Regions from separate parts of the Paraburkholderia sp. RL17-347-BIC-D genome, predicted to be linked through region 3. Evidence: riboswitches for the same ligand, from Rfam matches in the RefSeq annotation. Region 3 holds a riboswitch; each other region holds the start of a gene.
The links. Region 3 has a riboswitch for cobalamin ahead of cobA (uroporphyrinogen-III C-methyltransferase). Riboswitches for the same ligand answer to the same signal wherever they lie in the genome.

Region 1 (7,138 bases), on a different contig from region 3:
TAGATAGGTACTTCGCATAACCAGGAAAATGCTTAATGGAAAGCAGAAATTTGGGTAACTTTTTTTGAGGTATGCGAGGACGATTCTGTGCTAGGTGAGTGAAGTGCGCCACGCCGAATTTTTCAACTACGGAAAGGGCAATCCAGGTTGTCCCAAAGGTTCATGCAGTGCCCCGGAAATCACACCCAGCGATATTCTGTCCAGTCAGCGCAGAAAAAAACTCGCACGAGGCGGGCCAAGGCAGCCATGCTTGGAACGCGCAGATACGACGGGGGTTGCTGAGGGAGCTGGATAGTCCTCAGGGACAAGTGACTTTGCAGACAGAAAGGGGGAACCGGATTCGCCCGGAAGGTTCACGCGATATGGTTGCGGGTACTAGCGCTGTCGCGCGGACATTTCTGTGGGTCGCTGCTCAAGGACTTCAATCCAAGTGCGTGCCGGGTGTAACGCGTCCCTTGCTGACGTGATGAAAGAAAGTCCAGTTGAGCCACGGCTAGGCGGCAATGTGGTCAAGTACTCTCCACGACAAACTGCCGGTTCAGCATCCTCTCGCCATCTGGTTGAAAGTATTCATTTGGGCGCAGTGTCGCGCGCGCAAAGTTATCAACAGAAATTGTTCGCAAGCCTGTGGATAACCACCCCACAACCGCCCCAACTCCTTGACGCAGAACCCTTCTTGACCACTGCGCGCAAAGCACGGAGAGCGAAGTGCGAGAGCAAGACGCGGAGCGCAACCACCAAACCTGTTGCGCTCACCAAATCCAAAGCATCAAACCGACTTCACCGCCGACCTTCCCCCCACCCGCATAAACGCACTCCGCTCAACCAGCGCCCCAAACAGCAGCCCGATCGTCGCCCACATAATCGCCTGCATGCCCAGCGCCGCGACGCGGAATTTCCACAGCAGCACCGCCGGGAAAGCCTCCGGCACTTCGTTGATCGTGGGCATCGACAACTGCACCGCGGCGATGATCACGATGAACACCGCCGCCCCCACAATCGAGCCGTTCCACGCGCCAAGCTTCATAGCCGCACGGCGCCGCACCTTGAGCGAAAACACCATCGCGGCCAGCGATATCGCAATCATCAGGAAGAACAAACCCGTCCGCGTCCCAATCGTTTCAGGGTCGCCGACCGAAGGCGGGTTCGCCGGATACTTCAGATTCGGCACGACCGCCAGCGCAATGAACGCGCCAAGCGCAAGCCACGCGGACAACGCGCGCGGGCTCAATGCGCCCACTCGTCCATAGGCGTACGCGAACACCAGCGAGAACAGCCCGCCGAATGCCGCGCCGTAAGTCACCACGCCAGTCAACAGGCCGATACCCCGCTGCGTATCGCGGCTCACAATCTCGGGTTCAGCGGCCTCGCCTTTCGCGGCGTCGGCTTTTTCTTCGAACGAAATCGCCTGATTCACCTGCGGCTCGCCCACCACCCGGGCAAAGCCGAACGTGAGCAGTCCCGCGGCGATGCCTGCAAGCATCCCGCGTACCAACAATTTACCAACCATGGTCGACTCCGTTAGTGGCAGGGAAAGCCGAGCAGATGGCGGCCGTCGTGCACGAACTCATGCACGTACATGCCCGGCACCAGCGAGGTGGCGCCCTGTTCCGCACCCACGAAGTAAAGAGCGAGCAACAACAGCAAACCGCCGAACACGACCCAGGGCAACAACTCGCGCAGCGGAATCGGCGTGGGTTGAGCAACAGGCTGGTTGGCGGGATCGAAAACAGCGTCGTTCATGATGGACATCTCCTGGGGTAACGCGCCCCGATAGTCATTGCAGAGGATTGGTGCGAAGCTCAGGTCTGGCTTTCGGCTTGTGCTGCCGATTACAGTGGCGCGACCGCGCCGGGCTCTCACCGGCTTCCGCGCTTCGCAGTCCCGCTATTCTACGCGCTAAACTTCGGCACCCGGCAACGCAAAACGTACGCTTCATCCCGCTCGCGTTCGGCTTCGGGGCGCCGCTTCACAGGACATGAACAGAATGGACACTCGGCTGTTACTGATCAGCCACGCATCGACCGCCGCCCAGCGCGCAGGCCGTTTTCCTGCCGACGACCCGCTCGACGCCCGTGGCCTCGCCGAAGCCCAAGCGGCGCGCACGCGTCTCGCGACAGTGGACGACGCGGCCGCTTTCGTCAGCCCGGCCGTCTGCGCGCGCGAGACGGCAGCCGCCCTGGGCCTCGCGGCATCGGTCGACGCCGGTCTGGCGGATATGAACTACGGCGCATGGCAGGGGCGGCGGTTGGCCGACCTCGCTGCCGAAGCGCCGCAAGACCTCGCCGCATGGGCGCGCGATCCCGACGCCGCGCCGCACGGCGGCGAGTCGTTCAGTCAACTCGTGAAACGGGTAGGAGAATGGCTCGACGCGCAAAACGGCGCGAAGGATCGTGCACCCAACCATGCGCGCGACGTGATCGCCGTCACCCATGCGCCGGTGCTCCGGGCAGCGATCGTGCATGCGCTAGGGGCATCGCCCGCCGTGTTTCCGCGCATTGAAATCGCGCCGCTTTCGATAATCGAGTTGCGGCGCTCGTCGCGCGGCTGGACATGGTGGCCGGCCTCACGCTAGCCACCTTCGTGCGGCGGTTTACTTACCCGACACCACCAGACGCAGCTTGTTCGAACCGGTCGGCGTCAGCGTGATGTCGGTCCGCTTGCCCTTCGCACCCAGATAAAAGTGCTGACGTCCCGGCGAATTCTGATCGTGCGTGGCGTCCGGCAGACACGATGCGATGTCCGCCGCGACAGCTTGCAGCGCGTCTGCATTCGAACCGGCGTCGTGATGCGGCGTCCAGTTGCATTGATACGCACCGCGGCTCGCCGAACATTGCGCGTCGTCGCCATAAGGTTGCGCGACGCCCTTGCCGTCGTCCGGCGTCAATGAAGCGAGCCCGCCAGGGGTGGCCGCGACGATCCGTTTCAGCGAGGTACACGGGCTAGGCGCATCGTCGGCATATGCGCTGCCGGTCAACAAGACGCCCAGCGATGCAGCGGCAAGCGAGGTGACAAGTAATCGGGTTCTGTTCATGTCGGCGCGGTCCTTGAAGTCACTCACAGGTATTAGCGCGATAGCACGCTTCGTGCCCATGCGCACTCACAGCCCAGTAGCAAACAAAGCCGCCAGTCCTTGCGCCGAAGCAAAAATCCCCTTGGCATCGTGCCCGACACCATCGATCACATACGTCCGGTGCTTCGCCAATCCTTCCGGATGCCGCAACGTCATATAGCGCGCATAAGCCAGCCCGCGCCCGAGCCGGTGTTCCCCTTGCGCCAGCGCCGCGCATGAACGGTCGAGCGCCGGATGCTGCGGATCGCAATCCGCGCCGCCGAGCAGCACGGTGACGTCACGCTGCGCGTAACGCGCTTCGAGCGCTGCGGCAGAAGCCGCGTCGCCCGCATAGCCCGGCAAATCCTCGAGCCCATATTTCCAGCGATTGAACGACGGACACATCGCCCGATCGAACGCCGCGAATTCGCCGGACGCAACCGGCCGCATCGCATCGAAGTACACATATGACGAAGAATTCGCGACCACGTAGCGCAGCGCGATGCCGCGCGCCGCGAGCGGCGCCTCGTCGCGCGCCACCACCGCATAGCGCTGCACGACTTGTGCGCCGCCCGAGTGCCCCGCGATCACCACCTCGGCAAGCGACGCGAACTGCTCGCGCGAAGCAAGCGTATGCAGAATGGCGTCGAGCACATCGAACGAACTGATCGGCGCGGGACCCTCCGCGTTCTCCCCGCCCATCCAGCTCGTCCAGTCCCAATGCAACGTGGACGGCGGCACCTCGTGCGCCTCGACATCCGCCGTCGCGAGAAACTGCGGCACGATCAGCAGCGTATCGGCCGCACTGCCGCCGGCGAGCGCGCAGGAACGCTGCGCGAGTTCGAAATACGTGTCGCCGTTGCGCAGGCGGCCATGAATCAGAATCACGGCGCGTTGGACTTCGCGCGTCGGCGCTAGCCAGTCGCCGTTCGAAAACACGGGCACGGTGCCGCTGCCGGCTTGCGTCGTGACGCTCAGATGCCGGCTTGCGACGACCGTGACCGGATGCTCATTCGGCGCGCGTTCGTCGTCTGTGATGAAAGGCTGGGTCATGCAATAGGCTCGTGGTTGATCAATGGGTGGCGGGCCTCGCCGCCGCGCCGCCCGACATGCGTCCGGCGCGCGTGAAGTACACCATCGCGAGCGACACGAAGCCGGCAAAAATCAGGTAGAAGGCGGGCGTGAGACTGCTGCCGGTCACGCGCGTCAAGCCGGTGATGGTGAGCGGTGCCATGCCGCCGAACAGCGTCACCGCGATGTTGTACGAGAGCGCCACACCCGCCGAACGGCTGCGCACCGGGAACAATGTTGCGAGCATGCCGGGATGCGCACCGGACATTGCGGCGAGGAACACCGTGGCGATCATCTGCGCGATGAACAGATGCCCCGGCGTCGGATTCGTCACGACGAAGTGATACAGCGGATACACGCAGACCATCCACGCGATCACGATCGGATAGAACAACCGGTACGCGTCATAACGATCGGCGAGCTTGCCCGACAGCGGAAACAGAAACAGATTCAACACGCCGGACACGAACGCGCCGAGCAACGCGGTGGAGAGCGGCAAATGCAATTGCCGTTCGACATACACCGACAGATACGAGTGCCACACATAATTGGTCGCCGCCCCGATGATGATCACGCCCATCGCGCAGATCGCCGCATCGCCGTTGTCGCGGAAGAACTGGCGGATCGTGACGCGCGGCGGTTTGTCCTTGTGATCGAGCAGCCGCTCGAACTCCGGCGATTCGGCCACGCGATGCCGGATGTAGAAGCCAAACGGCCCGGCCAACGCGCCGAACAGAAACGGCAGTCGCCAGCCCCACGCCACCAGTTGCTCATGGGTGAGTTGCGTGGTCAGCAGATAGCCGACCCCGGACGACAGCAGCAACGCGAACGCCTGCGCCGACATATTGAAGCTGCCGTAAAACATCTTCTTGTGCGGCGGCGCATACTCGACCAGCATCGCCGATGCCGTCGCGAACTGTCCGCCCACGGAGAGCCCTTGCAACAGGCGCGCGAGCACCACCAGCAGCGGCGCCGCGATGCCAATGCGCGCATAGCCCGGCGTGAGACCCATCAGCAGCGTGCTGGCCGCCATCGAAATGATCAGCAGCGAAAGCGCTTTGCGGCGCCCCGCGCGGTCCGCGTAGATGCCGAGCAGAATGCCGCCGATCGGCCGCACGATGAAACCGACGGCGAACGTGGCGAGCGTCAGCATGATCGACACGAATCCACTGCCGCCGGGAAAGAACACTTGCGCGATGATCTTCGCGAAGTAGCCGTAGATCAGAAAGTCGAACCACTCTAAGCCGTTACCGAGGACGGAGGCGAAGATCGCGCGCCGCACCATCGACGGACTCAGGCCGTTCGACGTGTCGGCTTCGGACGCGGTACCGTCGCGTTGATTGAAGGTCGCTTCGCTCATTGCTCGCATCCCGGAGTGTCGAACATCGCCGCCAGCGCGCACACCGACGTCAGCATGCGCGCGCCGTTGTGCCCCACGCCCGGCACGATATGAAAGCGCTGCTTCAAACCGTCCGGATGACGCGACTGGATATACCGGTAGTACGCCTCGGCGCGCGCGACGCGTTGCGGCCCTTGCGCTTCGGCGGCGCAGGTTCTGTCGAGCGCGCTTTGCTGCGGATCGTCATCCGCGCCGCCGACGAGGTAGTCGATCCGGCGCGCCGCATAGGTCGCTTCGAGTTGCGCGGGTGTTCGGTCGTCGAGATAGGGCGGCCGGTTGTCCATGCCGTATTTCCATTGATTGAAGTCGGGACATTGCGCGGCATCGAACGGCGCGGCAATGCCTTGCGCGTTGGGCCGTTGCGCATCGAAATAGGCATACGTGGACGGACTCGCCACCACGTAACGCACGTCGATGCCCTCGCCGGTCAGCGCGGCGATGTTGCGCGCCGCGACGGCGTAGCGCTGCACGACTTGCCCGCCGCCCGAATGCCCGGCGAACACCACGTGCCGCAGATTGGGAAACAGCTTGCGATCGGCAAGACGCGCGACGATCGCGTCGAGCACCTCGTAGGAACTGATCGGCAGCGGCGCGCGCGCCGCTTCGCCGCCCATCCAGGCGTCGCCGGTCCAGCGCAGCAGATCGGCCGGTTCGTCATGCACGCGCGTGTCTAGCGTGGCGAGGAATTGCGGCGCGATCAACAGCGTGGCGTCGGGGTCCGCGTGCGCGGCATCGCGAGCATTCTGCGCGGTGCGAAAGTACACGTCCGCGTTGCGCAGCTTGCCATGAATCACGATCACCGCGCGCGACACTTGCGGCTGCGCGACGTTCCAATCCTTCGACAGATACAGCGGAAATTCCGCGTGCCCTTGCGGCGTGTCGAGCGTGAAGCGCGTATCCGAGATCGTCGCCACCGGCTTCAGATGCGGCTCGTAAGCATGGACCGCGAGCGCGGGTTGCGCGAGCGTCGCTAGCAGGGCAGCGACGGTTGACGCACACAGCACCCCAATACGTCGTGAAAGATTGAAAGTCATGCAGCTTGCTCCTGATCGCCGTGTACTGTCTTGAACGCGGCGCATCGTCGAATCCGTCGTTGAAAAACAGAGTATTCAGAATCGATGGCGAATGCCGAGCGTCACGCCGGTCTGGTTCGGACCAAACGCGGTGTCGCTCGTCAAACCGACGGGTGTGTACTGGTCGTTAGCGTAGTGCGTGGACGCGGCATACGCGACCGTTGCGTACACATCGGTTCGCTTCGACAGAATATAGTCCGCGCCCAGCACGCCCATCAACGAGTTCGACACGTTGTCCGCCTTGTTGCTCTGGTAGTACGCGGCGACCGTCAGGCGGAAAGCCGGCGCGATCAGATAGCGCACGCCGCCGAACCACAATGCCGACGACACCGACTTGCCCTTGGTCGGGTTAAACAAATAGTGCTCATAGCCGCCCATCAGCGTGACGTCGCCGAGCAGCTCGCGCGCCGAGGCGCTCCAGTTGCGCGACTTGGTCCACATGCCGGTCGAGTTGATCGCGCCGTTGCGGTAGTCGTAGGCCACCGCGGCGGCAAAGCTGCCCATGTCGTAATCGAGCGCGCCGCCGTAGGCCGCGCTGCTCTG
Region 2 (7,138 bases), on a different contig from region 3:
CCGCCGCCAGCGACGTCGCGGTGGCGCAACTGCCGGTCGTGTAGCCGCTACGCAGCGGCGCGGGGTGTTCGGGCGTTTCTTCGCGCATCAGGGTTTTTGCGGTAAGTCGGTGTTGGTGGTGCTTGTGCCTTTCGTAGCTTTCGCTTCGTTCGTGACACTCGTGGAGCTCACGGCGTTCGTGGCACTCTTGGCGTTCGCGTCGTTCTTGGCGTTCGTGCCGGTCTTAACGTTGGTAGCGTTCGTGAAACTCTCGGCAGTCGCGGCGTCAATCGCGTTAGCGGTTCCAGCGGCGTTCACGTCCCCGCCCCCGACCGGCTTCGTCGCCTCCAACAGCGTAATCGGCAACGCCTGCCGCCACGTATCGAAACCGCCGAGCGGTTGCGCATCCGCCAACGCGATCCGCGTCAACGTCCCGCCATGCCGCTCGCGCCATGCCGCCAACGCCGCCTCGCCTTGCAACGTGACCGCATTGGCGACCAACCGGCCGCCTTCGCGCAGACTGGCCCAGCAAGCCTCCAGCACGCCCGGCGCCGTCACGCCGCCGCCGATGAACACGGCGTCCGGCACCGGCAACCCCTGCAGCGCTTCAGGTGCGCGGCCCGCCACGAGTTGCAGGCCCGGCACACCCAGCGCATCGCGATTGTGTTCGATAAAGCGTTGCCGCTCCGCGTGTCCTTCAATCGCGATCGCGCGGCAGGTGGCATGCGCGCGCATCCATTCGATGCCGATCGAGCCGCTGCCCGCGCCCACGTCCCACAGCAATTCGCCCGGCGTCGGCGCGAGGCGCGCGAGCGTGATCGCGCGCACGTCACGCTTGGTCAACTGGCCGTCGTGGCGAAAGGCGTCGTCGGGCAAACCGCAGGTCAGCGGCAGACGCGGCGCGCCTTCAGTGGCACGGCAGTCGAGCGCGATCAGGTTCAGCGCGGCCACCTCGCCCGCGGACCACTGATCCGCGCGGCCGTCGATGCGCCGTTCCAACTCGCCGCCCAGGTGTTCCAGCACGCTCATGCGTGTCGCCCCGAAACCGCGTGCATTCAGTAGTTCTGCGAGCGCCGCGGGCGTGCGGCCGTCCGCGCTCAGCACGAACACGCGCGCGCCGTCGTGCAGATGCGCGTTCAGCGTGGACAACGGCCGGCCCACCAGCGACACCGTCGCGATGTCCTGCAACGGCCAGCCGAGGCGCGCGGCCGCGAGCGACAACGACGAGGGCGCGGGCAGCACCCGCAACTCCCCCGCCGGCAATTGCCGCGCGAGCGTCGCGCCGACGCCGAACAGCATCGGGTCGCCGCTCGCCAGCACGCACACGGCGCCACCGCGCTCGGCGAGCAGCGGTGCGAGATCGAACGGACGCGGCCACGCGGCACGGCGCGCAGTGAGGCGCGCGGGCAGCATCGCCAGATGGCGTTCGCCGCCGTACACCACTGATGCTTCCAGCAAAGCACGCCGCGCGGGCCTTCCCAAACCGGCGAAGCCGTCGTCGCCTATGCCCACCACCGTCAGCCACGCCGGCATGCATCCATCCTCGTTCTGTGTCTTCAAATAATGCGCTGTGCCACGCCGATCAAAGCGTCCAGCCTCGTTGTGCTGTTCGAAAAAAGGCATAATACAGCCGCCGGTGCCCTTCGGGGCCGAAGAGGGAACACAGTGCCGCTGTGGCTGCCCCCGCAACTGTATGCAGCGAGTCCGCCTGCGCTCCACGCCACTGGTTCGACCGGGAAGGCCGCGGCGGACCACGACCTGCCAGCCAGGAGACCTGCCGGCGAGACTGTTCGTGCCAGCCAACATCGGGCGGGGTGTACCGATGCCGTAGCAATGCCCGCCTCGCGGCTTGCTCGGGCCGTCGCGCGACGCTAAACCCGGTGTCCGTCTTGAATCAAGCTTCGCCTTTCACCGTTTTATCCGACGCGGCTCTCACGCTGCGGCCCTCGGCGTGTCCGGGGCTGCTGCGCATCGTCGCCGCGCGCGACGGCGGGATTTGCCGGATCAAGTTGCCCGGCGGTGAATTGAGCGCGGCGCAGGCTCGGGCGGTCGCGCAGGCCAGCGCACGGTACGCGGCCGGGGTGATCGAGCTGACCAATCGGGCGAATGTGCAGGTGCGTGGGGTGAAGCGCGGTGACGAGGCGGCGTTGATTGCGGCTTTGGTCGATGCGGGTCTCGGGCCGATGCCGGCGACCGGCGCGGGGAACGCTGCGGACGCACTCGCCGCAGCCGCAGCCGACGACGTGCGCAACGTAATGATCAGCCCCGCTGCCGGACGCGATCCGTTCGCCCTGTTCGACACGCGCCCGCTAAGCGCCGAGTTGCTCACGATGCTGCAAAGCGAAGCGCGTTTCGCGGCGCTATCGCCGAAATTCGCGCTGCTGCTGGACGGCGGCGAGCGGCTCGCGAGAGTGGATCATCCGCACGATGTGTGGCTGGCGGCATCGCAAGAGGCGGATGGCGTGCGGTTCGTGTTCGGGTTGGCGGGTTGTCCGCCTGTTAGCGAGTCTGCTGGCTTTTTAGCACACAGCGAGCGCATCGCGCCGGACAAGCCCCGCGCAGACGGCACAGGCGCATTAGCCGCGATACTTCCTTCGCAAGTCACCGCACTAGTCCGCGCGCTGCTCCTCACATTCCTCGACCTCGCTTCCGCCGACGCCACGCGCATGCGCCATCTGCTAGCCGCGCATTCCGTCAATGCTGTACTGCGTCACGCTCAGCGATATCTCGACTTCCCACTGACGCAAAACGCGAAGCTGGCCAAGTGGCATCGCGTTGCACCGGCCGACGCCAGCCTCCGCCTCGGCGCCCACGCTCAACGCGTGGCCGAAACCTGGCACGTCGGCGGCCAGCCGTCGCTCGGACGCCTCGACGCCGACACCCTTAACGGCCTCGCGACACTTTCGCAACAGCACGGCAACGGCACGCTTCGCCTAACACCCTGGCAAAGCGTGCTGCTACCCGACATCGCCACGCACGCCGTCCCGACAGTGCTGTCCGGTCTGAACACGCTCGGTCTCGCCTGCGATTCCGCGCAAGCCATCACGCGCCTGATCGCGTGCGCCGGATCGAGCGGCTGCGTGAAGGGCCTCGCCGACACCAAGTCCGACGCGCTGCGCCTCGCGGCCCGCCTGCCTGCGGACGTCGACGTGCATCTGAGCGGCTGCTCGCGCTCGTGCGCCGCCGCGCATTGCGCACCGTACACGCTGCTCGGAGCCGCGCCCGGCCTCTATGACCTTTATCGACGCGACGGCCAGCCCGGTTTCGGCCAGTGCGTCGCGCGCCAACTGACGATCGGCCAGGCCGCCGACATGCTCGAACGCCTCGCCCGGAGTGACACCGATGCTTGATTACATTCGCGACGGTCAGGAGATCTATCGCCAATCCTTCGCGACGATTCGCGCGGAGGCCGACTTGTCGCGCATTCCCGCCGACCTCGAGAAACTCGCGGTGCGCGTGATCCACGCGTGCGGCATGGTCGACGTGATCGACGATCTGCAATCGTCCGCAGGCGCGGGCGCAGCGGGCCGCGCGGCGCTCGCGCAAGGCGCGCCGATCCTGTGCGATGCCGGCATGGTCGCGCAAGGCATCACGCGTGCGCGGCTGCCGGCGCACAACGAAGTCATCTGTACGCTCGCGCATCCGGACGTGCCGTCGCTCGCACGCGAACTCGGCAATACACGCTCGGCGGCGGCGCTCGAATTGTGGCGGCCACATCTGGCGGGCAGCGTCGTGGTGATCGGCAATGCGCCGACCGCCCTCTTTCATCTGCTCGATATGCTCGACGCCGGTGCGCCCAAACCCGCGCTGATTCTCGGCTTTCCAGTGGGTTTTGTCGGCGCGGCCGAATCCAAAGCCATGCTCGCGGACGACAGCCGCGGCGTGCCCTACGTGGTGGTGCATGGCCGGCGCGGCGGCAGCGCGATGGCGGCAGCCGCGGTGAACGCGCTGGCCACGGAGGTCGAATAAATGACGGCGCAAGGACGTTTGTTCGGACTCGGCGTCGGCCCCGGCGACCCGGAACTCATCACACTGAAAGCGCTGCGTTTGCTGAAGGCGTCGCCGGTGGTCGCGTACTTCGTCGCCAAGGGCAAGAAAGGCAACGCGTTCAGCATCATCGAGGCGCATTTGCACGACGCGCAACAGCATCTGCCGCTGGTGTATCCCGTCACGACGGAGGCGCTCGAACCGCCGCTTTCGTATGAAGCGATCATCGCCGACTTCTACGACACCGCCGCGGAAGTCGTCGCCGCTCACCTCGATGCGGGCCGCGACGTCGCGGTGATCTGCGAGGGCGATCCGTTCTTCTACGGCTCGTACATGTATCTGCACGATCGCCTTGCGGCGCGCTACGAAAGCGAAGTGGTGCCCGGCGTCTGCTCGATGCTCGGCGGCGCCGCCGTGCTCGGCGCGCCGCTGGTGTATCGCAATCAGAGCCTGTCGGTACTCTCGGGCGTGTTGCCGGAAGACGAACTGCGCCGGCGTCTCGCCGACGCCGACGCCGCCGTCGTGATGAAACTCGGCCGCAACTTCGACAAGGTGCGGCGCGTGCTCGGCGAACTCGGTCTCGCGGACCGCGCGCTCTACGTCGAACGCGCGACGATGGGCAATCAACGCATCGTGCCGCTCGCCGAAGTGGATCCGATGGCGTCGCCGTATTTCTCGCTGCTCGTGGTGCCGGGGGAAAAATGGCAAGGATGAGCGCGCCCGCGATCGTGATTCTCGGCACGGGCGCGTTGGCGACGGCGCGGCGCATTCAGGCGTTGTATGCCGGCAGCCAGGTGCATGCGTTGCAAGGACGCGTCGAAGCGGACGTGTCGTATAACGAACTCGGCGCGCATCTGCGGGAACTGTATGCGCGCGGCACGCCGATCGTCGCGTTGTGCGCGACAGGGATCGTGATTCGTTGCCTCGCGCCATCGTTGTCGAACAAGGGCGTCGAGCCGCCGGTGCTGGCCGTTGCCGAAGACGGCAGCGCGGTCGTGCCGCTGCTCGGCGGCCTCGCCGGCGTCAACCTGATGGCGCGCGAAATTGCCGCGATGCTGGCCGTGCCGGCCGCCATCACGACGAGTGGCGAATTGCGTTTCGGCACCTGCCTGCTCAATCCGCCCGACGGCTATACGCTCGCCGACATCGGCCAAGGCAAGCGCTTCGTGTCGGACCTGCTGGCCGGCGAAAGCACGCGCATCGAAGGCGAAGCGCCGTGGCTCGACGACGCGCAACTACCCCGCTCCGCCTCGGCGCGTCTTGCGATTCGCGTGACGCCGCGAGCATGGGACGGACGCGAGGATGAACTGGTGATTCATCCACGCAGCGTGGTCGCGGCGGTGACGGGCGTGGATGGCGGCATCGTGGCGCGCGTGCGCGAGGCACTGGACTCGCATGGTCTCGCGCCGCTGTCGCTCGCGGCCTTGCTGGCACCGTCTGATCGCATGGCGGACCCGGCACTTGCCGAAGCCGCGGCGAACCTGGACGTGCCGTTGCGTTTCGCGCTGGCACGCCCCGAAGATGGCGAGCCGCCTGCCAACCTGCTGCACGCCGCGCTGCGCATTCCCTACGAGACGTTGCACAACGATGCAGTTGCAGGCGTCGCGCTGGCGTTGGCGCCGCTCGCCATCGATGCGGACACGATCGGCCGCAAGCGTGGCCGCCTGAGCGTGATCGGTCTCGGGCCCGGCAGCGCCGATCTGATGGTGCCGGCCGCTCGCACGGCGCTCAACGTTGCCACCGATATTCTCGGCTACGACACCTACGTAAAGATGGCCGGCCCGTTGCGCGCCGACCAGCGCGTTCACGGCACGGACAATCGCGAGGAAATGCAACGCGCGCGGCATGCGTTCGAACTGGCGAGCGAGGGACGCGCGGTGGTCATGGTGTCCTCGGGCGATCCGGGGGTGTTCGCGATGGCGGCGGCGGCACTCGAAGCGCTGGAGTCGTCGGATAACGCGGATTGGGCGGCGGTCGAACTAAAGATCGTGCCTGGTGTATCGGCGGCGATGGCAACGGCGGCGCAAGCAGGTGCGCCGTTGGGTCACGACTTCTGCATGCTGTCGCTGTCCGACAATCTGAAGCCTTGGACGATTATCGAAAAGCGTCTGAGGCATGCCGCCGAAGCGGATCTGGTGATGGCGTTCTATAACCCGATTTCGCGCGCACGGCCATGGCAACTGGATAAAGCGCTGGACATCGTACGGGAGTATCGTGCGGCGCAAACTCAGGTTGTGCTGGGCCGAGACATCGGTCGACCCGGCAGCACGCTGAGGACGATCACGCTAGGCGAACTGCGCTCGTCCGATGTGGATATGCGCACGATGGTGATCGTGGGGTCGTCGACGACGCGGCGGTTTGGCAACGTGGCAGAAGGTCGTGAGTGGGTTTATACGCCTCGGTGGTATGAGTGAGTGGGCAGGCGGTGGTTATGGTGTTTTTCTGTGTATGAACCGGCGTATCGCGAGGCAGCAGACGAGCACAGGTGTGCCGATAAGTAGCGTAGCCACGGCCCAATAAAGGTTCATGACATACGACAACATATCGCCCTCGTTATCTGCCTTACTGCCTTCGCCCGTGACTGACAGCCAGAGTCTGACTATCGCACTGACAGATGACGGGACATGCAACGGGTATGTTGTGTACGGACTCGACAGGTACCATCCAAGATCACTAATGGCGAGAAGTGCAAGTAAAGATGCAATGAGGGTTACGGAAAAAGGCATCCTGGGAGTCTTCTTGCCACTCTTTCTTGCAACGAGATAGCGAGGCAGCCATCCTTTGAATTTCGCCAGAGCTAAAGCAATCAATAACGTAGAAACTAGCCAGTAGAGCAGCCACGCAAGCACGTTGATGTCATCAGGATTTGCCAGATATTCCGTGTTCGTGCAGCGTAGCCAGAATAGGAAAAATGCTTCCTCGCTGCTGGACATTTCGACCGGAAGTATGTCGAGAAGATGCACTGCGTACCAACCAGCAATCCCCGATATCACGGTCAAAACGGTGTAAATCGAAAGACGGATTGCGAATCGTTTTTTCATTTCACGTCGATCGTTCCGTAAGCTCGTAAAGCTGTGCCTGGCACTGGCACAGTCTGTCCCCTCGAACGAATGAATTTCTGAAGTCGATCGAATTCCTGAGGGTTCACGACGGTGATACATCCGTGACTCAA
Region 3 (7,138 bases):
CGTTCGTTGATGACCCGCGCGCTCGTCAACATTCTGAACAACGCGGTCAAGTACAGTCCGCCGGATACGCGGATCGTGTGTAGCCTTGCGAGCCTGACGCCGAAGTGCGTGCCGGGCGCGGCCAGGCGCGTGTCGTGCACGATTCGCGATCAGGGCTACGGCATACCCAAAGAGGAGCAGGCAGGGCTGTTCGAGCGCTTCCGGCGGTTTCACGAAACCGAGCGGCCGGAAGTGGGCGGCGCGGGGCTCGGCATGGCCTTCGTCAAGACGGTCGTCACGCGCCACGGCGGCGATGTCGAAGTGGCGAGCGAGCCCGGCCAGGGCACGGCATTTACGCTCTGCTTACCGGTGCTTGAAGATGCGCAATCGGGCGCCTCGCTCGCGCCACGAACATGACATATGAATACGCACCCTATCGAAGCGAGAAGATGGTGAAAGCAATCCTGATCTGTGCCGCGCTGGCCGCGGCGAGTCTCACCGGATGCGCAGGTCTGAGCGCCGACGTGCATACCGCCGACGCCGCGAACGCGGCCGCCGCGCTGCAAGGCGAGCGGACTTACACGATGGCGCGCATGCCGTCGCAGGAGGCCAGCGCGGACCATCCACAATTCGAAAGCCTGTTGGTGGACGAGTTGACGAAACAGGGCTTCGTCGAAACGACGGGGCAGTCCGGACGTTATCTGCTTTCAGTGGCCTACGACACGCGCCCGGCGACGATCGGCGTCGGTGAAACAGGCTGCACGTCGGGCGACTGTGTTCGACCGCCTGAAACACCATTCTCGCTGTTCGGCGGCCCCGCGTACCAGCATGCGCTGACGCTGCGGTTTTTCGAGCGTGCGAGCGGACAGGAGGTCTACAAAGTCAGCGCGGTGAGCAGCGACCGCGATGCGGATCCGTTGCATGCCATCCCGACGCTCGTCAAAAGCGCGCTGGCCAGGTTTCCCTTCGATGCGCCGCCAGATTGGCGCGTGAAACTGCGCGCCGACGAAACTGGCGGCCTGCCGAAAGTCATGTCGGTAAAGCCGCTTCAGCCGTAACGCGCGTCGAGATCATTCCGACGCATTGCTGTCTTCCGGCCAACGGTTTTCGAACACGCAGTCGGTAAGCGGCATGCGGCTCGCCCAGCGTTCGGTTTCCAGCATCGGCTCGCTATAAAACTGGTCGACGTGGCCCAGACACAGAATCGCCACGGGCCGCGCGCCCTCGGGCATGTGCAGCAGTTGGCGAACCACGTCGACGTCGAACAGCGACACCCAGCCCATGCCGAGACCCTCGGCGCGCGCGGCCAGCCACATGTTCTGGATCGCGCACGCCACCGACGCGAGGTCCATCTCCGGCAAGGTCCGGCGGCCGAATATGTGGCGCTCGCGGCCGTCCATCAGCGCCATCACCAGCAACTCGCCGCAGTCCAGCATGCCTTCCACTTTCAGCTTCATGAACTCTTCGCGGCGTTTGCCGAGCGCATCGGCGGTGGCGAGGCGTTCGTTCTCCACCGTGTCATGCAAAGCGGTCCGAAGCGCAGGATCGGTGATCCGCGCGATTCGCCACGGCTGCATGAAGCCGACGCTCGGCGCGTGATGCGCCGCGTCGAGCAGGCGCTGCAGCACGGCGGGGTCGACCGGATCGCGCACGAAATGGCGCATGTCGCGGCGTTCGTAAATCGCGCGGTAGACGGCGTCGCGCTCGGAATCGTTAAAAGGCTTCGCCATGGAACAGGGCGGCCGTGAAGGCCGGGTTGGAGGGCCAATAAGCGTGCATGTAAGTCGCCACGACCGAGCCGGCGCGATAGACGGCCTCGCCCGGCGCGTCGCCCTGCGGCCGGGTCGCTGAACGCAGCGGCGTAAGCGACGTGTTCAGCTTCGAGTAATGAAACGTATGGCCCGTCATCGGCCCGTGCAGGCTGTCGATCTGCTGCATGCCGAGCGCGGTGAAGCGCGTTTGCATCGTTGCGTGGCCGGGCAGCAGGCCGAGCATCGATGTGGTCGCGCCGTGCGTGTCGGTGAGTTGGTCGAGCAGATAGAGCATGCCGCCGCATTCGGCGACGAGCGGCTTGCCGGAGCTCGCGTGCGCGTGAATGCTTGCGGCGCTGCGGGCGTTGCTGGCCAGCGCTTCGGCGTGCAGTTCAGGGTAGCCGCCGGGAAGGTACAAAGCGTCGGCGTGTTCCGGCAGTGCTTCGTCGGCGAGCGGCGAGAAGAAGGCGACTTGCGCGCCGAGTGCTTCCAGCAGCGCGATGTTGGCCGGATAGATGAACGAGAACGCGGCGTCGCGCGCAATCGCAATTGTCTTGCCTTCCAGCAGGCGCGGCAGGACGTCCGATAAGGGCGCGCCGAATTCGACAGGCGGTGGGAGTTCGGCGAGCGCGGTGCGGCCTAGAGTGTCAGCGGCACGATCCAGGCGCGCGTCGAGATCGTCGATTTCGTCCGCCTGATGCAAGCCGAGGTGCCGGTCGGGCAGCGCGATTTCATCGCTGGCGGCAATGTGCCCGCACCAGCGCAACTCCGGCGGTAACGCTTCTTCGAGCATCTGCGCATGCCGCGCGGAGCCGACGCGATTGGCGAGCACGCCATAAAACGGCACCTGCGGCCGGAATTGCGCGAGACCGAAGGCGACCGCGCCGAAGGTCTGCGCCATCGCCTTCGCCGAAATCACCGCGAGCACCGGCACGCCGAACGTGGTGGCGAGATCGGCGCTGCTCGGCGTGCCGTCGAACAGACCCATCACGCCTTCGATCAGGATCAGATCGGCTTCGGCGGCCGCTTGCGCGAGCAGCGTGCGGCAGGCGGCTTCGCCCACCATCCATAGATCGAGTGAGAGCACGGGCGCGCCGCTCGCGCGCGCCAGAATCATCGGATCGAGAAAGTCCGGTCCGGTCTTGAAGACGCGCACGCGTCGCCCCAGCCGCCGATGGTAGCGCGCGAGACCCGCCGTGATCGTGGTCTTGCCTTGGCCCGACGCGGGCGCGCTGATGAACAGGGCGGGGCACGCGGCCATCGCTCAGAACTCCACGCCGCGCTGCGCTTTCACGCCTTGCTCGCGATACGGATGCTTGACGATGCGCATTTCGGTGACGAGATCGGCGGCTTCGATCAACGCGTCCGGCGCGTGGCGGCCGGTCACCACCACATGCAGCATGGGCGCGCGCGCGGTCAGCACCGCGAGGACTTCGTCGAGCGGCAGGTATTCGTACTTGAGTACCGTGTTCAGCTCGTCGAGGATCACCATCTGGTAATCGCCGCTCTCGATCATGCGGCGCGCTTCGTCCCAGCCTTTGCGCGCGGTCGCGATGTCGGCGTCGCGGTTCTGCGTGTTCCAGGTGTAGCCGTCGCCCATCGTGACGAAATCGCAGTTGGCGATCGCGCCGAGAAAGTCGCGCTCCGACGTGTGCAGCGCGCCCTTGATGAACTGCACGACACCCAGGCGCATGCCGTGGCCGAGCACGCGCACGGCCATGCCGAACGCGGCGGTGGTTTTGCCTTTGCCGGTGCCGGTGTTGACGATCAGCAGGCCTTTTTCGACGGTGGCGTTGGCCTGTTTTTTCTCGTGGCCTTCGCGGCGACGCTCGGTCATGCGTTGATGCGATTCGGGATCGGTCTTCATGGCAGGTCCTGTTACTGAGTGTCGTTGTTTGGGTGTTCACTATCGGCGTGCGCGGCGCTCGAAGCAATCGCCACGGTGACGCCGGCATGGACGGTTTTGCGCACGACGAGGCGGGCTCGATCCGCATTGAGCGCGCCGGGTTCGCCGAGCCCGGCAGTCGCGGCAAGCAGCGCACACGGCTCGCAAACACCGTCCACGCCGAGATGCTCGCGCACTGCCGCCGAAGGCTCCGCCACGGGCATCGACGCGATCTGATCAAGGCTGAAGAATGTCAGCGGCAGCGCATGACGTGCGCAAAATTCGAGCAGGCCCGTTTCGTCGGCTTTGGTATCGACCGAGGCCACGCTGCGGATTTCGTCGAACGAATGCGCGCCGAGCGCGGCGCGCACCGCGGCTTCGATCTGCGCAGCCGGGCTGTGCAAACGGCAACCGATGCCGACGCTCAGCGTTTTCATTGCGTATCCGTTCCGTCTGCGGGCGGCGTTGCAGCGTCGGCCTGCGCCGCCGCGCGCTCCAAGGCTAGCGACGCCACACCGCCGATCACCACGATCGCCGGCGAGCCGAGCCCGGCGCGCGCGACGATATCGGCGAATTCGCCGAGCCGCGCGAGCGCATGGCGTTGCCCGGGACGCGTGGCCGATTCGATCGCCGCGCACGGCGTGTCGGCGCTCATGCCGGCCGCGAGCAACGCGCCGACGATATCGTTGAGCCGCCGCATGCCCATGTAGATCACGAGCGTCATGCGGGTGGCCGCGAGCGCGGCCCAGTCCGGCTCGCCGCTGCCCGCGCCGTGTCCGGTGACGAACACCACGCCCTGCGCGTGATCGCGATGCGTGACGGGAATGCCGATCGCCGCGGGCGCCGCGATTCCCGCAGTAATGCCGTTGATGACTTCCACCTCGATGCCCGCCGCGTGCAGTGCCTGCTGTTCTTCGCCGCCACGGCCGAATACGAACGGATCGCCGCCTTTCAAACGCGCGACGCTGCGCCCGGCCCGCACATGTTCGAGCAACTGCGCGACGATGCCGTCCTGCGGCGTGGATGGATGGCCGCCGCGTTTGCCGACGTAGACGACGAGCGCGTCGGCACGCGCGAACTGCAGCACCTCGGGATTCACCAGATCGTCGACCAGCACCACGTCGGCCTGCGCCAATGCACGGGTCGCCTTGATGGTCATGAGCTCGACGTCGCCGGGGCCGGCGCCGATCAGCCAGGCGCGGGTCATCGCGGCGTGCATGGCGAGCGCCATGTCGTGACAAGCGGAAAGGGGTAAAGCGCGGACGGTCGCCAGGCGGCGGACTTTGGGGTCATGCGGTACGACGGATTCAGGCACGGCGCAATGTGTGGCGCGTAGCGATTCCAGCCGGAATCCGCATACGTGGACACACTATGTCGTGCTTCAGCGCCTTCACATCCGTCCCTCGCGGATTCCGGCGGCCGGCGGCGCGATGTTGCCCTGAGGTTCGCCGCCTCCGCGTCTGGCCGGTATCCGGGCTGGCGGCCTCATGCGCTTTGCCTTCCCGTCCGCATTCGCTGGAATGTGCTGGACAGTGGCATCGAAAAAACGCATGCGCGGCGTAAGACAACTCAAGATTGCGCCGCAGGTCGCTTACCGTTGCGGGGACAGCACAGGTTGAGCGCATGGAGCGCCGCCTGTTTCCCGTTTAACTGCACACGCGAATGCATGTGCGGGCACCAAACGCGCGCATACGATAGCACATGGCGCCCCGCCCGATAAGCGCTTGCGGCTTGCGGTTCCTTGACGGCACCGGGCCGCGGGCCTACACTCGCACGCACTTTGGTGCTCGTATGCGCGCTCGTGCGCATGCAGTTAAACGGGAAACAGGGTACCCACCTGCCATGGATCGGGTCAACCTGTGCTGCCCCCGCAACGGTAAGCGAAATGTGGTGCTAAGTTCAGTTCATTAGCGCCGCGGAGCCGGCTTCGATGTCCACGCGCAAGGCCGCGTCGGCATATCACCACTGGGCGAGAAATCACTCGCCCGGGAAGGGGAAGCGGCGCTTTCGCCAGCCCGGATACCGGCCAGAATACGAAGGACGAACGCCGCGGGGATGCGGCGCTGCGTTCATGACCTCATTCCCGCTTTCTGTTTTTCTGTTGTCGCGGCAACGCCGTCGTTCGTCCCCGTGTTTTGTTATCGTCGTGGCTGGCCGGGCCTGTGCCTCGTTTTGCCCGGCGTAGGCAGATGGCCATACAGACACAGCGGCGTGCGCGTGCAACTCCTACGGATGGACCTCACGATGCAAACTCAAATGCGCAAGATCCCCGTCACCATCGTCACGGGCTTTCTCGGCAGCGGCAAGACCACGCTGCTGCGGCATATTCTTCAGCATGCGGGCGGCAAGCGCATCGCGGTGATCGTCAACGAGTTCGGCGAACTCGGCATCGACGGGGAAATCCTCAAGGGTTGCGGCATAGGTTGCGATGAAAACGGTGTCGAAACCGAAGGCCAACTGTATGAACTCGCGAACGGCTGCTTGTGCTGCACCGTGCAGGAAGAGTTTTTTCCGGTGATGGAAAAGCTCGTGGAACGCCGCGATCAGATCGATCACGTGCTGATCGAGACGTCGGGTCTCGCGTTGCCGAAGCCGCTGGTGCAGGCCTTCAACTGGCCGCAGATCAAGAACAGTTTCACCGTCGATGCCGTGGTCACCGTGGTGGACGGCCCGGCCGCCGCGAGCGGTCAGTTTGCCGACAACCCCGTCGCCGTGGATGCGCAACGCAAGGCCGATCCGAATCTCGATCACGAGTCGCCGTTGCACGAACTGTTTGAAGATCAGTTGTCCGCGGCCGATCTGGTGATTCTGAACAAGACGGATTTGCTCGACGACGCGCAGCAAAGCGCGGTTGAAGTGTTGCTCCGCGAGGAGATTCCGCCGCAAGTGAAGATCGTGCGCGCGCACATGGGGCAACTCGATCTGCACACGTTGCTGGGCCTCGAAGCGGCCTCGGAAGACACGATCCACTTGCGCCACGATCACCACGGTTCCGCCGACGACGCCGACCACCATCATGACGAATTCGACTCGGTGGTCGTGCAGGCGAATGTGTCGTCGCGCGAAGCGGTGATCGCTGCGTTGCAGCGTCTGGTCGAAACGAACACGATTTACCGCGTCAAAGGTTTCGCGGCGCTGCCGGGCGCGGTGATGCGTCTGGTGATCCAGGGCGTGGGCCGGCGCTTCGACAGCTATTTCGATCGACGCTGGCAGGCCGGCGAAAGCGGCCGGAGCCGCTTCGTGCTGATCGGCGAGGATCTCGATCAGGCCGCGTTGCAGCGCGCGTTCGACGCGGCGCTCGGCGTGCCGTCGAGCGTCGAAACGCAACAGGCGTAAGCGCTCATGCATCTGCTGCGTACCACGCCTGGCGGTTTTGTCGACGATACGCAAGGCGTGATCCGTATCGATCAGCAGCCCGCGGATATCGTGGTGCTCAGTTCCGCCGATACCACGCTGTCGCTGCTGGCGAGCGTTTTTCCGCGCCTGGGTGAGGGCTTCCCGAGCGTGCGGCTCGCGAACGTCA
Region 4 (7,138 bases), on a different contig from region 3:
CACAGTGACCGTCGACGTGCCGCCTTCGATCGGCACCGGCGCCGAAGCCTTCGCGTCGGCGCCCATGGCGCGTGCGCTCATCATCATCATCGGACGCGGCATCACGCCGTTGTGGCCGACGTTGACCTCGCGAATCGAATAACCGCTGTAGCCGAACGCCTGCGCGGATGAAGCGGCCTGTTCGCGGAACGACTTGATCGCTTCGCCGGTGAGCTTCTGCTCGGCCGCGCGCTGCGCTTCAGGCGAGAGCGAGAACTGCACGTTGCCGACCTGCATGATCGATGCCATTTGACCCGCGAGTTTCGACACCGCGGCGAAGTCGTGCGATTCGAGCACGATCTCCGTGCGGCCGCGCCATGCGGAAATGCGCCCGTCACGGTCGGTGGACGGATAGATCGAGAACGAACCCGTGCGTGCCGTTACGCTGTTCACACCCTTGGCCTTTTGCAGCGCCGAATCGGCGCGCTGGTTCAGCGTTGCCGTGAGCGCCGACGGATCGCTCGCTTCCTGCTCGTAGAACAGCGTGATATCGACGACGTCTTGCGGCACTTCCGCGCTGGCCTGCGCGTTGAGCGACAGCACGCCGGCCGGCTGATACTGCATGACGCCTTGCGCGCGTGCGCCGGCCGGCGTCAGTGCGAGCGCGGCAGGCGCGGCGCAGACGAGAGCGAAAGCGAGTGCACGTGCGGTGTTTTTCGTCATTGTTGGACTCCTTGCTTGAACAGGTTGTGCACGATCGGGGCAAGCGCCGCGCAATGGCACGGCGTTTGCGAGTCCCGTTTTTGAGTCCGTTAGGCGCTTGTAACCTGAGCTTGGTTCCCCGGTTTGACGTTGCTTTAACGTTTGCGTGTGCATGAATACGCGTCGCGCATCCATCAGGCATGCAAGCTCAAGCGAGCCGCTTGGTAATGAAGCGCCATTCGGCTTCGGTCACCGGCGTGATCGACAGGCGGTTGCCTTTGGCGAGCACGCGCATGTCCTTGAGTTCGTCATGCTCGCGCAGCGCGGCGAGCGGAATCAGCGGGATCTTCTTCTTGAACACCACATCGACGAGCACCCAGCGCGGCGTTTCCTGCGACGACTTCGCGTCGTAGTAGGGACTCTTCTTATCGAACTGCGTGGGGTCCGGATACGCGGTGGACGATACCTCGGCGATTCCCGCGATGCCGGGCTCGGGACAGCTCGAGTGATAGAACAGCACACCGTCGCCGACCTGCATCATGTCGCGCATGAAATTGCGCGCCTGATAGTTGCGCACGCCGGTCCACGGCAACGTGCGATGCGGTGCGTTGGCGAGATGATCGATGCTTGCTTCGTCCGGTTCGGACTTCATTAGCCAGTAGCGCATGAATCGAATTGAACGTTAAGGGGTTGAAGATGCGGAGAAAATCGGCGTACAAAAAACAGCGCCCAAAGAAAAACGGCACCGAACCGAAGTCCGATGCCGTTCTAAATAAGGTCCCCGCCTTAGCCGCTAGGCCGGCATCCTGAACCGGGGGTTCAGAATTGGTCGCAGTTAGCAACACTTCGGGTACATCAGACAGAGTGACGCGCACACCCGTGCTACAAATTTCCGCAACCGTGCACATGGCATTGGTTCAAGGAATATATGACCTTGGCGAACCAGGCAGGGAAGCTAAACCGATGAAGCTGAACTACCGATTGAACTCAAACGTTTGCTGAATCTTGCACGCCTTGTGCTCACGCACTCCGTTTGAATCCGCCGCCGATCTCAGGACCGGCAGCACGATAACACACGACCCTTACTGCATGCTGTACTGCTCAATCACAGTACCCAGCTGTTCGTTCATTTGATGCATTGTACGCCGGATTTCTTCAGCGGGAAATGCTTCTCCGTGTCTCACGCTCGATTGCAGTCTAAGCAGTTCCGATGCCAGCGACAGCGCAGCCATGACAGCAATGCGATCCGTGCCGCGCACGTTGCTGTTATTGCGGATCTTCGACATTTCGGCGTCGACGCGTGCGACCGCTTCGAGCAGCGCCGCTTCCGTTTCCGGCGAGCAGGCGAGGCGATAGGGCACGCCGAGGATCGATACTTCGATCTGCTTGGTGGTCATGCATTTTCTCCGTGGCGGGTCACGTCGCTCTCAGCTTCGACTTCGTGCTGAGCCGGCTCGAGCAGATCGAGCTGGTTGTCCGGCTCGCTGTTCGCGCGGGCACGCGGCAGCTTCTCGAGAATCGCATTCAGGCGCACCTGTGCGTCGTCGATCTTCGCCGATAGCGCGTCGCGTTCCGCCTGCAGCGCGTTACGTTCCTCGCGCAGCATTGCAAGTTCCGTGCGCGTGGCTTCGACTTCGGCGCGCGATTGGGCGAGCTGCTCTTCGAGCGCGAGTCGCGCTTCATTGTGGCGTTGGCTGATCGCAATCAGCTTGCCGATATTCTGTGAAAGTGTTTCGAGTTCGGTGAGCATGTGCTGCGTCCTCTAAAGACATCGCATTTTAGCGCGGAATGTCGCAGGTTCCGACAATTGTCTCGTTTCGAGACGTAACAACATCGCTTTGTGCAGGCTTTTATCGACCATATGATGAAAAAGTACTCACGCGTCGGACAATAGCCTGCACTTAACAGAACAGATGGCCCACGGTCCCGGCATTATTGACGGACCCCGAGGCCGCTCCTAAACTTGCCGCACTCTGGTGCCCGCGTGCGCTTTTCAACGGCGCGCGCAGTTAAACGGGAAGCAGGGCGCGCCGTTCACGTGAACGCGCCAACCTGCGCTGCCCCCGCAACGGTAAGCGACAGCATTCGTCATGCAAGTCGATTCTGATCGCGTGTTGGAAGTTCAACTCGCGAGTGTGCCACTGCGCGTCACGCGTGGGAAGGCGGAATCGATGTGTCGCCAGCCCGGATACCGGCCAGAGGGAGAGGCACGTCACGCGCGAAAATGTTAAATACGCGGGCGCCTCGTTACGCATCGGCCTGCGGGGAAGCGGGCCGCGCACGCTATCCACAGGACTTTCATCCCATGCTGTCCCCCTTCGCCCGCGCGGCGTTGCTCGCCTTCGCGGGCCTGCCGATCGTCGTGCCTGCGCAAGCTGCTCCTTCATCTTCTTCTTCGTCCTCGGCGGCGGATTCATCGGCCGCCGTGCCGTCTTCGGCGGTGCTGTCGCCCGTGGTGGTGACCGCGGAGCGCGGGCCGCAAGCACTCGCCGATGCGATCCCGCAGACGTCGCTGTTCGATCAGCAGGATATCGCCGACACCACCGCGACCGATTTGCCCGGCCTCCTGCAACTCGCTCCCGGCGCGCAAATCTCACGTACAGGTGGCCCTGGTTCGACCACCAGCCTCTATTTGCGCGGCGCGTCGTCGACGCAATCGCTGCTGCTGATCGACGGCGTGCGGGTCGATTCGGTGAGCCTGGGTGCGCCGCAACTCGCGCAGATTCCGCTCGACCAGATCGATCACGTCGAGGTGGTGAACGGCAACGTGTCGGCGTTGTACGGCTCGGGCGCGATTGGCGGCGTGGTGCAGGTATTCACGAAAGAGGGCGGTGACCACCCGCCGCGTTTCAATTTTTCGCTGGGCTACGGCAGCTATCACACGCAGACGCAGCAGGCCGGCGTGAACGGCGCATTGGATAAAGACGGCAACACGACCTTCAGCATCTCGCTCGCGCGGTCGAAAGACGACGGCTTCTCGTCGCTCAATCCACGCGAGGCGCCCAACGCCAATCCGAATGCGAACGGCTATCTGAACGAGAGCATCTCGGCTTCGCTGCGCCACAAGTTCAACGACAAATGGGATGCCGGCGCCAGCTACTTCCAGTCGAACGGCAACAACAGCTACGACAATGCGTACGGCGTGCCGACCGATCTGAACAACCTGTACAGCAAAGTGCGCCAGGTCTCGGTGTTCGCGAACGGCAGGCTGACCGACTGGTGGACGACGCACTTCATCGTCGCCGAAGGTGACGACCGCAGCGTGTCGAATACCAACGGCGTGTACAACGGCCGCTTCGATACCGACAATCGCCAGTACACATGGCAGAACGATTTCGCGCTGGCCGCGCAGCAGAAGTTGCAGGTCGGCTATGAGCATCTCGATCAGAGCCTCGATTCGGATACGTTCGCGGCGCCCGACCGGCATGTGGATTCAGGTTTCGTCGGCTATACGGGGCGCTTCGGGCGCAATCAGATTCAGGCCAACGTGCGGCGCGACCAGTATTCCGATTTCGGCGGAGCGAACAGTTACTATCTCGGCTATGGCTTCGACATCACCGGCCATTGGAAGGTGACCGCAAGCTATTCGGATTCGTTTCGCGCGCCCAGCTTCGACGATCTGTACTATCCGTTCAGCGGCAATCCGTCGATCCAGCCGGAGCGCAGCCATTCGATCGAAGCCGCGCTGCACTACGCATCGAATGCGCTCGGCGTGATGCGCCTGACCGCATTCCAGACGCGCTACGCGAATCTGATTAGCTACGAGCAGGTGACGCCCGGTATCTATCTGGCACAGAACGTCGGCCATGCAAAGGTGCAGGGGCTCGAAGGATCGTGGAGCGGCCATGTCGGCAAGACGGATGTGCGCGCGTCGGTGACGCTGCAAAATCCCGTCGACCTCGACAACGATGCCGACCTCGTGCGGCGTGCGCGGCGCTTCGGGGCGCTGACGGTGAACCGCAGCATCGCCGCGTGGCGCGTCGGCGGCGAGTGGATCGTGAGCGGCCCGAGCAATGACAGCAGCGGCAAACTGGGCGGCTATGGCGTGGTGAATCTGTCGGCGCGCTACAACATCACGAAAGCATGGTACGTGGCCGCGCAAATCCAGAATCTGTTGGACAAGGACTATGAAACGGCCTACTCGTATAACTCGCCGCGGCGCGGTGCGTATCTCACGGTTGGTTGGCAGCAGCAGTGAGCGAGTCGCTTCGCTAAGGTCGTGCGGATGAGCCGACACATGAGCCGACACGCGAGTTCGATGCCCGCGACACTGCGCGTGATGAGCGCGAAGCGCGCGGCCGCGATCTGGCTTGCGCTCGCCGTGATCGCTGTGGCGGTGTTGATGGCGTCGCTTGCGTTGGGCAGCGTGTCGCTTGCGCCGATGCGCGTGCTGGCAGCGCTGATGCCGTCGCATGCGTCGTCTGTCGGTTCTTCTGACTTAGCCGCCGAGATCGTCCGCACGCTGCGCTTGCCGCGCGCAGTGGCCGGTTTCGCCTGCGGCGCGTTGCTCGCGCTGGCCGGCGCGTTGCTGCAAGTGCTGTTGCGCAATCCACTCGCCGAGCCCTACGTGTTGGGCGTATCGGGCGGCGCGGCGACTTTTGCGCTGATCGCGATGATCGCCGGTTGCGCATGGTGGATCGTCGACGCGAGCGCGTTCGCCGGCGCATTCGTGTCGATCCTGCTGGTGCTCGGCCTCGCGCGCCGCGAGTTGTGGCGCGGCGAGCCGCAGGACACGTCGCCGCGCTTGCTGTTGACTGGCGCGGTGATCGCGGCCGGCTGGGGCGCGCTCATTACTTTGCTGCTCAACCTCGCACCCGACAATCGCTTGCGCGGCATGCTGTTCTGGCTGACCGGCGACCTCAACGGCGGCACGATGCCCTGGACGGCGCTCGCCGCCCTCGCTATCGTGCTGGTTGCGATCGTGCCTGTCGCGCCGCGTCTGAATGTGCTGCTGCGTGGCGACGCCGCCGCGCAGGCGTTGGGCGTCGCGGTGATGCCGCTGCGTTTGCGGGTGTATCTGGTGGCTTCGCTGGCGGCGGCCGCGGCGGTGACGACCGCGGGCACCATCGGCTTTGTCGGACTGGTCGTGCCGCACATGCTGCGGCTCGCGTTTGGCAACGATCAGCGCATGCTGCTGCCGGCCGCAGCGCTCGGCGGCGGCGTCGCGGTGATGGGCGCGGACCTGATCGCGCGTACCGTGATCGCGCCGGCGCAGCTGCCGGTCGGCGTGATCACGTCGATGATCGGCGTGCCGGTGTTTCTGTGGATGCTCCTGCACAGGCGCCGATGATGCAAGCTCACTCCATTTCCGAATCCGTCCTCAGCGCGCAACGTTTGACCTTGCGTGTGGGCGCGCGGACTTTGCTCGACGCCTTCACGCATACCTTCTACGCAGGCGAGATCTGGTGCGTCGCCGGCCCGAACGGCGCGGGCAAGACAACCTTGCTCTCCACGCTCGCGGGCTTGTTGCAACCGTCGGCGGGACATGTCGAACTCGACGGCGTGCGCCTCGCCGACTGGCCGCCGCTGCCGCTCGCGCAACGCCGCGCGCTGATGCCGCAAAACGCGCCCGACGCATTCAGCGCGAGCGTGCTCGATATCGTGATGCTCAACCGCTTCCCGCATCTCACCGCCTGGGGCTGGGAGCGCGAAGCTGATCGCGAAGCGGCGCACGCGGCGTTGGACTTGTTGGGCCTCGCCGCGTTCGCCGCGCGTGATGTGCTGTCACTCTCCGGCGGCGAGCGGCAACGCGTGGCGCTGGCGGCGGTGCTATGCCAGGAAGCGCCGTTGCTGCTGCTCGACGAGCCGTTGTCGCATCTCGATCTGCATCATCAGATCGACTGCCTCGAGGCGTTGGCCACGTGGACGCGCGAGCCTCGTCGTACAGTGATGTTTTCATGTCACGACCTGAACCTCGCGCGCCGCTTCGCCACGCATGCGCTGCTGCTCGACGGCGCGGGCGGCGCGTATGCCGGACCGGTGCACGACGTGCTGACCCCCACGCTGGCGAGCCGCGCATTCGGCTATCCGTTGATTCTGATTCGCGACGGCGATCACGAGGCGCTGATTCCCGCGCCGCGCGCGCGTCACGAATCGCCTGCCGGACATGACACGCCGGCAAGCTGATCGCTTCATTCCCACATTCTCTTTCAGACACACGCTCATGACTTCTTTGCCACGCTTGCCCGGATTGCCCGAAGTCGAACCGCTCGATCAAACGCTGGGTGACGAGCTGCAGCACATCATCGATACCAAGACGAAGCCGCCCGGCAGTCTCGGCCGGCTCGAAACGCTCGCGCGTCAGATGGGCCTGATTCAGCGCACGACGCGTCCCACCGTGACGCGCCCGGCGATGATCGTCTTCGCCGGCGACCACGGTGTCGCCGAAGAAGGCGTGAGCCCTTATCCGCAGGCGGTGACCGCGCAGATGGTCGCCAACTTCCTCGCCGGCGGCGCG

Region 1: it holds a riboswitch for cobalamin, as region 3 does, so the genes downstream of both, P0D96_RS25630 (CbtB domain-containing protein) here and cobA (uroporphyrinogen-III C-methyltransferase) in region 3, are expected to answer to the same signal.
Region 2: it holds a riboswitch for cobalamin, as region 3 does, so the genes downstream of both, cobG (precorrin-3B synthase) here and cobA (uroporphyrinogen-III C-methyltransferase) in region 3, are expected to answer to the same signal.
Region 4: it holds a riboswitch for cobalamin, as region 3 does, so the genes downstream of both, P0D96_RS43995 (TonB-dependent receptor domain-containing protein) here and cobA (uroporphyrinogen-III C-methyltransferase) in region 3, are expected to answer to the same signal.

What each region holds. Positions count from the first base shown of each region.
Region 1 covers NZ_JARESS010000020.1:158,621-165,758, reverse strand. Annotated here, with positions in the region: gene P0D96_RS25635 (CbtA family protein) at 770-1,510, opposite strand; gene P0D96_RS25630 (CbtB domain-containing protein) at 1,522-1,743, opposite strand; adenosylcobalamin (AdoCbl) riboswitch at 1,746-1,899, opposite strand; gene P0D96_RS25625 (histidine phosphatase family protein) at 1,988-2,575, shown strand; gene P0D96_RS25620 (hypothetical protein) at 2,594-3,034, opposite strand; gene P0D96_RS25615 (alpha/beta hydrolase) at 3,101-4,105, opposite strand; gene P0D96_RS25610 (MFS transporter) at 4,125-5,483, opposite strand; gene P0D96_RS25605 (alpha/beta hydrolase) at 5,480-6,556, opposite strand; gene P0D96_RS25600 (porin) at 6,632-7,138, opposite strand, start outside.
Region 2 covers NZ_JARESS010000011.1:91,289-98,426, reverse strand. Annotated here, with positions in the region: gene P0D96_RS17145 (cobalt-precorrin-5B (C(1))-methyltransferase) at 1-88, opposite strand, end outside; gene cbiE (precorrin-6y C5,15-methyltransferase (decarboxylating) subunit CbiE) at 88-1,512, opposite strand; cobalamin riboswitch at 1,597-1,775, shown strand; gene cobG (precorrin-3B synthase) at 1,860-3,329, shown strand; gene P0D96_RS17130 (precorrin-8X methylmutase) at 3,322-3,948, shown strand; gene P0D96_RS17125 (precorrin-2 C(20)-methyltransferase) at 3,949-4,680, shown strand; gene cobJ (precorrin-3B C(17)-methyltransferase) at 4,677-6,380, shown strand; gene P0D96_RS17115 (hypothetical protein) at 6,396-7,007, opposite strand; gene P0D96_RS17110 (DUF2778 domain-containing protein) at 7,004-7,138, opposite strand, start outside.
Region 3 covers NZ_JARESS010000037.1:6,697-13,834, reverse strand. Annotated here, with positions in the region: gene P0D96_RS34375 (CHASE2 domain-containing protein) at 1-396, shown strand, start outside; gene P0D96_RS34370 (DUF4136 domain-containing protein) at 393-1,037, shown strand; gene bluB (5,6-dimethylbenzimidazole synthase) at 1,050-1,709, opposite strand; gene P0D96_RS34360 (cobyrinic acid a,c-diamide synthase CobB) at 1,693-2,991, opposite strand; gene cobO (cob(I)yrinic acid a,c-diamide adenosyltransferase) at 2,995-3,597, opposite strand; gene P0D96_RS34350 (cobalamin biosynthesis protein) at 3,609-4,052, opposite strand; gene cobA (uroporphyrinogen-III C-methyltransferase) at 4,049-4,822, opposite strand; cobalamin riboswitch at 5,061-5,312, opposite strand; cobalamin riboswitch at 5,380-5,660, shown strand; gene cobW (cobalamin biosynthesis protein CobW) at 5,860-6,951, shown strand; gene cobN (cobaltochelatase subunit CobN) at 6,958-7,138, shown strand, end outside.
Region 4 covers NZ_JARESS010000078.1:9,734-16,871, reverse strand. Annotated here, with positions in the region: gene P0D96_RS44020 (SIMPL domain-containing protein) at 1-702, opposite strand, end outside; gene P0D96_RS44015 (EVE domain-containing protein) at 890-1,348, opposite strand; RNA gene ssrS (6S RNA) at 1,456-1,637, opposite strand; gene P0D96_RS44005 (cell division protein ZapA) at 1,764-2,078, opposite strand; gene P0D96_RS44000 (ATPase) at 2,075-2,431, opposite strand; cobalamin riboswitch at 2,639-2,895, shown strand; gene P0D96_RS43995 (TonB-dependent receptor domain-containing protein) at 2,987-4,879, shown strand; gene P0D96_RS43990 (FecCD family ABC transporter permease) at 4,919-5,971, shown strand; gene P0D96_RS43985 (ABC transporter ATP-binding protein) at 5,968-6,807, shown strand; gene cobT (nicotinate-nucleotide--dimethylbenzimidazole phosphoribosyltransferase) at 6,845-7,138, shown strand, end outside.